DNA from 2 places in the Bradyrhizobium sp. STM 3557 genome. Region 1 is predicted to be linked to the other one. Evidence: riboswitches for the same ligand, from Rfam matches in the RefSeq annotation. Region 1 holds a riboswitch; the other holds the start of a gene.
The links. A riboswitch is a leader RNA that binds a small molecule or an ion and turns the genes downstream of it on or off. The one in region 1 is predicted to bind S-adenosylmethionine.

Region 1 (3,468 bases):
CACCGCGACGACATCGGCGAGCGGTGACAGCGCCCGGGACACCTGCGCGTTCCAGCCGGAGACGCGGACGCTCCAGGTCTCGACCTCCGTCAGCAATGCGTCATCGGCGACGCGCGAGATCGCAAATACCGGCAGGGCGGCCGGATGATCGGCGCGCTCGAGGAACGGCATCCGCGCGATGATCTTCGGCGCACCGACCGGCTCCAGCGTGATCCACCACGGCGTGTGGCCTGCGATCGCCGACACCAGCGCCAGGTCGCCCTTGGAGCTCGCCACCGCCTCGACCGCGGCCTGGGCGCTGAAATGCGCCACATAGGGCACCAGGAAGCCGAAATGAAAGCGCGCGGAATCGCGCATCGCGGATTCGCCGACCGACACATCGGCATGCACCGAAAACGGCGCCTGCACATAGGTGAAGGTGGAGACGATCACGCGCCAGATGCTCTCGACCGTATCGAGCGGCAGGATGCCGCGATGGCGCTCGACCAGGCGCCGCATCATGTCGGCCTCGCGCGCCGGGCGAAACGCCGATCCGACCTCCTGGGTCTTCTTGACCTTGATCAGGCGGTCGATGATGTCGCCGCGCTGCATCAGCAGCCGATGCATCTGCTCGTCGATCGTGTCGATCTCCTTGCGCAGGTCGGCGAGCGATGGCGGGGCGGGAGGCGTCTGGGGCATCGGCGGAATCTCGCTAATCGTTCTCGAAAGGGGCGCTGGCCCAACGTCTCTACGAGGACATCGTGGTTCTGTCGCATCAACGAGCATGGCGCAACATCAAGTTTATCTGATGCTGATGAGGCCGAATGCTCCGGCGATGCGGCCGGACCTCGATGCGGTTAACCATGCCTCGCCTTGACGGCGACACCGAGCCGGACTAGTTTACGAAGGTTCCGTGGTCATTTGAGCCGGCCGGCTTGCAGCCACGTTAAAAAACTCGCTAAACAGGCCGGGGACAGTTTCGATCCCGGCCGAACCCAGTTCAGGCCGGGTTTTTTGTGGCCTGATTTGTCGCGCGGTTCGGGAGCCCCGGCGAGCAGCCGGGGACGAAGCAGATGACAGGCCTGACATCCAAATCGAAGGCGGCCAAATCGAAGCTCGTGTCGCCGCGGCGCACGATCCAGCCGGAAGAGCGCTCGCATGAAGTGGATCATCCGAGCTCGCAGCTTGCGATGTTCGGCCCCGATCAGCCGTTGAGACTCGATTGCGGCGTCGATCTCGCGCCATTCCAGATCGCCTATCAGACCTATGGCGAGCTCAATGCCGACAAGTCCAACGCCATTCTGGTCTGTCACGCGCTCACCGGTGATCAGCATGTCGCCAATCCTCATCCCGTCACCGGCAAGCCCGGCTGGTGGGAGACGCTGGTCGGCCCCGGCCGTCCGCTCGACCCCTCGCGCTACTTCATCATCTGCTCCAACGTAATCGGCGGCTGCATGGGCTCGACCGGGCCGGCCTCGCTCAATCCCGCGACCGGCAAGGCGTTCGGGCTGGACTTCCCGATCATCACCATTCCCGACATGGTGCGCGCGCAGGCGATGCTGATCGATAAGCTCGGCATCGACACGCTGTTTGCCGTTGTCGGCGGCTCGATGGGCGGCATGCAGGTGCTGCAATGGACCGCCGCCTATGCGCAGCGCGTGTTCTCGGCCCTGCCGATCGCCTGTGCCACGCGGCATTCGGCGCAGAACATTGCCTTTCATGAGCTCGGCCGCCAGGCCGTGATGGCCGATCCGGACTGGGATCACGGCCGCTATGCCGACAAGGGCATCCATCCGCATCGCGGGCTCGCCGTGGCGCGGATGGCCGCACACATCACCTACCTCTCGGACGCAGCGCTGCATCGCAAGTTCGGACGGCGCATGCAGGACCGCGAGTTGCCGACCTTCTCGTTCGACGCCGACTTCCAGGTCGAGAGCTATCTGCGTTATCAAGGCTCGTCCTTCGTCGAGCGCTTCGATGCCAACTCCTATCTTTATTTGACTCGTGCGATGGACTATTTCGATATCGCCGCCGATCATGACGGTGCGCTGGCGCAAGCGTTTCGCGGCACCAAGACCCGTTTCTGCGTGGTGTCCTTCACCAGCGACTGGCTGTTTCCGACAGCGGAGTCGCGGGCACTGGTGCACGCGCTCAACGCCTCCAACGCGCGGGTGTCGTTCGCCGAGATCGAGACCGACAAGGGCCATGACGCCTTCCTGCTCGATGTGCCCGAGTTCTTCGACATCGCCAGCGCATTCCTGGACTCGGCGGGCCATGCCCGCGGGCTGACCGCGCAGGGGGAGTAAGCGATGTCGATGCAGCAACAGGTTCTGCCGCTGAACGGCCTCGCGGGTGCGCAGCCACTGGCCTATCGCGCCGATCATCTTCTTATTGCGGAGATGATCGAGCGCGGCTCGCGGGTGCTCGACGTCGGCTGCGGCGATGGTGATCTCCTGCAGCTTCTCGAGAGTCGCGGCATCGACGGGCGCGGCATCGAGCTGTCGCGCGAGGGCGTCAACCGCTGCGTTGCCAAGGGGCTTGCCGTCGTGCAGGGCGACGCCGACACCGATCTCGTCAACTATCCCGACGATGCCTTCGACTATGTGATCCTGTCGCAGACTTTGCAGGCGACGCGGCAGCCCAGGGCCGTGCTGGAAAATCTGCTGCGCATCGGCCGCCGCGCCATCGTCACCTTTCCGAATTTCGGCTTCTGGCGGCTGCGCCTGCAGCTTCTGATCGGTGGCCACATGCCGCGGACCGAGAACCTGCCGTTCACCTGGTACGACACGCCGAACATCCATTTCTGCACCATCAAGGATTTCGTCCAGCTCTGCGACGAGATCCACGTCAAGATGGAGCGCGCGGTCGCGCTCGACTCCTACGCCCGCCCGCTGCGCTTCAACATGCCCTGGTGGTTCTGGAACATGTTCGGCGAGCAGGGCGTCTTTCTGCTCAGCCGGGCGGGGAAGGGGCGGTAGCGTTAGCAACAGTGAACAAGTAGCCCGCATGAGCGTAAGCGATATGCGGGGAATAGGGTCGGCCCCGCATGTCGCTCCGCTCATGCGGGCTACGCCGCTCGGTGACGCCTCGGCATTCTCCCATGTCGTCCCGGCGAACGCCGGGACCCATAATCACCGTCATTGATGCTCGAATGAGCTGGAGCTACAGCGCGGACGCAACTGCGATTACGCGGTATGGGTCCCGGCGTTCGCCGGGACGACACTTGTGCTGGAGGTGCCGCTTTGGATGAAGCAACTACCGGCGTCGGCTCCGGCCACCGACGGACGCGTGATCCGTCTCTTCACATCTCAAACAGCCCTGCACATGCACAAGCATCCTCGCGGCGCAGTTCGCGCCCGAGCTTTGCGAAAGCATCACCCTCGAATAGCAAGAGGGTGCAGGGAAGGCCGGGTACCGACTGATACCCATGGTCCGCGTGCAGCAAAAAAGCACGCGGCAGAACCACAGGTTCAGCCAAATAACCGGCCT
Region 2 (3,468 bases), 780 kb from region 1:
GCCGCCGAGCAGCGCGAGCAACTGCGGCCCGAACAGGAGCATGCCGATCATGAAGGCGAGGCCGAAGCAGAGGCCGATCAAGAGCGCATGCGAGGCCAGCGTCGCGGCGCGCACCTGGTCGCCGGCACCGAGCGCGCGTGCGATCGCCGAGGCGACGCCGCCGCCCATCGCGCCGCCCGACATGGTCATGGTGAGGATGACGAGCGGAAACACCAACGCCATCGCGGCAAGCGCCTCGACGCCCAGCAAGCCGATATAGGAGGTCTCCGCGATCACCACGCAGGTGCCGGCCGAGAGCGCGATCACGTTCGGCCAGGCCAGTGAGAGCAGCGTGCGCAGGATCGGCCCGTCGGTCAGCACGCTCTTTGCCGGCGCCACCGGCGGCGGCAACGGCTGCTCCCTCTCATCAACCGGGATTTCGGCGACGCCGATTTCGGACATCTCTCTCCCCAGGGGCTCGCCGCATTCCGCACGGCAGATATTGTGCGCTGGTTGAATTTTGTCATGGCGCTAGCGCCGCGCGAGGATGTCCTAGCACGTCCGCCGCGATTTCCCTGCGGCCATCGGCGCATTGGGGACCTGCGGGGAATGCAGGCGGGGGGATATCAGAGACGAAAATGCTTCGACAGCTTCAGGCCTTGCGCCTGGTAGTTGGAGCCGATGCGCTGGCCATACATCGCATCGGGGCGCGCCAGCATCTTCTCATAGACCAGGCGGCCGACAATCTGGCCGTGCTCGAGGATGAACGGCACCTCGCGCGAGCGCACCTCCAGCACGGCGCGCGCACCCTGCCCGCCGGCGCCCGCATAGCCGAAGCCGGGATCGAAGAAGCCGGCGTAATGGACGCGGAATTCGCCGACCAAGGGATCGAACGGCACCATCTCCGCCGCGTAGTCCGGCGGCACCTGCACAGCTTCCTTGGAAGCGAGAATATAGAACTCGCCGGGATCGAGAATCAGGCTGCCGTCGGCGCGCGCCTTGATCGGCTCCCAGAAATCGTCGACCGGATAGCCACCACGGCGGTCGATATCGACCACGCCGGTGTGGCGCTTGGCGCGATAGCCGACGAAGCCGCCCGAGTTCGCGCCGGAGAGATCGACCGACACGGCGACGCCGCCGACGAGATCGGCATCGTCGCGGTCGACCAGCCGCTCGGCCTGATGCAGCGCATCGAGCTCATCTGCATCCAGCACCGCCTGCCCTGCGCGGAAACGGACCTGCGAGAGCCGCGAACCTTCGCGAAGCAGGACCGGAAACGTCTTCGGGCTGATCTCGGCATAGAGCGGACCGTGATAGCCGGCCCCGATCATATCGAACCGCCTGGTGCCGTCGGCAATCACGCGCGTGAACACGTCAAGCCGCCCGGTCGAACTCTTCGGATTGGCGCTTGCTACGATGTCCTTCGGCAGCGCCAGGCTCTCCAGGAGCGGCACGATGTAGACGCAGTTGGTCTCCAGCACCGCACCGTCCGCGAGCGCGATCTCGTGCAGCTTCAATTCATCGATGCGCTCGGCAACCGTCGCGCCGGGGCCCGGCAGGAAGCTGGCGCGCACGCGGTAGGCGACATCGCCGAGCCGCAGGTCCAGGCTGGCTGGCTGGATCTGACTCTCGACGAAGTCGTATGCGGGAATGATCAGGCCAGCCTCCGCCATCGCCGCGATCATGCGGTCGGGCAGGATGCCATTGGCATCGGCTGGCAGTTGAAACGACAAAGCCTGATCCCTCGCGGCCTGATTACTTTAAAGTGGGCCTGGAAGCGCGCCCAGCCCCATATATTGGGCCTCTACCCGGTTATCCGATGGCCGGCTTGACGGAAAGGCCGCGGGCGATTAAGAGCACGACTTATCCCGTGGTGATTTGAGCCGGCCGGCTTGCAGCCACGTTAAATAAATCGCTAAACAGGCCGGGGACAGATGTGATCCCGGCCTTGAGGAATTTTCCCAGGCCGGTTTTTTTGTGGCCATTTCACCCGTGGTCACGATGGAGGTCACATGTCCAAAACCACCGTTCCCGCGCTGACCCAGTACCGGCCCGAAACCCGCCTGGTGCATTCCGGCACCCTGCGCTCCGAATTCGGCGAGACGTCCGAGGCCCTGTTTCTGACCCAGGGCTTCGTCTATGGCAGCGCCGAGGAATGCGAGGCGCGCTTCAAGGGCGAGGACCCCGGCTTCATCTATTCGCGCTTCTCCAACCCGACCACCGCGATGTTCGAGCGCCGCATGATCGAGCTCGAAGGCGCCGAGGCCTGCCGCTCGGCCGCCACCGGCATGGCCGCCGTGACCACCGCCATCCTGGCGCCCTTGCGCGCCGGCGATCATGTCGTCGCCTCCAAGGCGATGTTCGGCTCGTGCCGCTTCGTGATCGAGGACCTGCTGCCGCGCTACGGCATCGAGTCGACTCTGGTCGACGGACTCGATCTCGACCAGTGGCAGCGCGCGATGCGGCCGAACACCAAGACCTGCTTCCTGGAAAGCCCGACCAATCCGACGCTCGACGTGCTCGACATCGGCGCCATCGCGGAAGTCGCGCATGCACACGGCGCCCGGCTGATCGTCGACAATGTCTTCGCTACGCCGATCTGGCAGAGCCCGCTCGCGCTCGGCGCCGACGTCGTGGTCTATTCCGCGACCAAGCATATCGATGGCCAGGGCCGCAGTCTCGGCGGCGTGATCCTGTCGTCGGAGGCCTTCATCAACGAGCACATCCACAATTTCATGCGCCAGACCGGCCCGTCGCTGTCGCCCTTCAACGCCTGGGTGCTGCTGAAGGGACTGGAGACGCTCGCGGTGCGCGTGCGTGCGCAGACTGAGAACGCAGCGAAGGTCGCCGACTTCCTGGCGAGCCACAAGAAAATCTCGCGGCTCATCTATCCCGGACGTGAGGACCATCCGCAGGCCGCAACCGTCAGGAAGCAGATGCGCGCCGGCTCGACCCTGATCGGCTTCGAGGTCGAAGGCGGCAAGCCGGCCGCCTTCCGCACGCTCAATGCACTCAAGCTCGCCAAGATCTCCAACAATCTCGGCGACGCCAAGACGCTGGTCACTCATCCCGCCACCACCACCCATCAGCGGCTGACGCCGGAAGCGCGCGCCGAGCTCGGCATCAGCGAAGGCTTCATCCGCTACTCCGCCGGCCTCGAACATCCGGACGATCTGATTGCCGACTTGGATGCCGCGTTGGCGAAAGCGTAGCTTTCGCCGCGAATGGTGAGTAGCGAATAGCGAATGGATTTTACGATTTACGATTCGCCATTCCCTACTCGCTATTCGCTACTGCCTACCCGCCTCTCATCACATTCGCCGATAGCTCGGCACGTCGGGCGGCGTGTTGACGCCGATCTTCACCGCGCCCACCGAGCGGATGATGTCGTCGCCAAGCAGCTGGGCGAAGCAGGCATAGCCCCAATCGTTCATGTGCAGGCCGTCAGCGATGACGAAATCGTTGATCGGAATGTCCTGCCGCTCGTGC

Region 2: another riboswitch for S-adenosylmethionine. It lies ahead of P6U24_RS03575 (O-succinylhomoserine sulfhydrylase); the one in region 1 lies ahead of P6U24_RS07045 (homoserine O-acetyltransferase).

Annotation. Positions count from the first base shown of each region.
Region 1 is NZ_CP120697.1:1,554,873-1,558,340, forward strand. Features, by position in the region: gene P6U24_RS07040 (chorismate mutase) at 1-678, opposite strand, end outside; SAM riboswitch at 883-962, shown strand; gene P6U24_RS07045 (homoserine O-acetyltransferase) at 1,053-2,285, shown strand; gene metW (methionine biosynthesis protein MetW) at 2,289-2,957, shown strand.
Region 2 is NZ_CP120697.1:773,461-776,928, reverse strand. Features, by position in the region: gene P6U24_RS03585 (MATE family efflux transporter) at 1-441, opposite strand, end outside; gene P6U24_RS03580 (2'-deoxycytidine 5'-triphosphate deaminase) at 606-1,712, opposite strand; SAM riboswitch at 1,840-1,919, shown strand; gene P6U24_RS03575 (O-succinylhomoserine sulfhydrylase) at 1,992-3,191, shown strand; gene P6U24_RS03570 (SGNH/GDSL hydrolase family protein) at 3,291-3,468, opposite strand, start outside.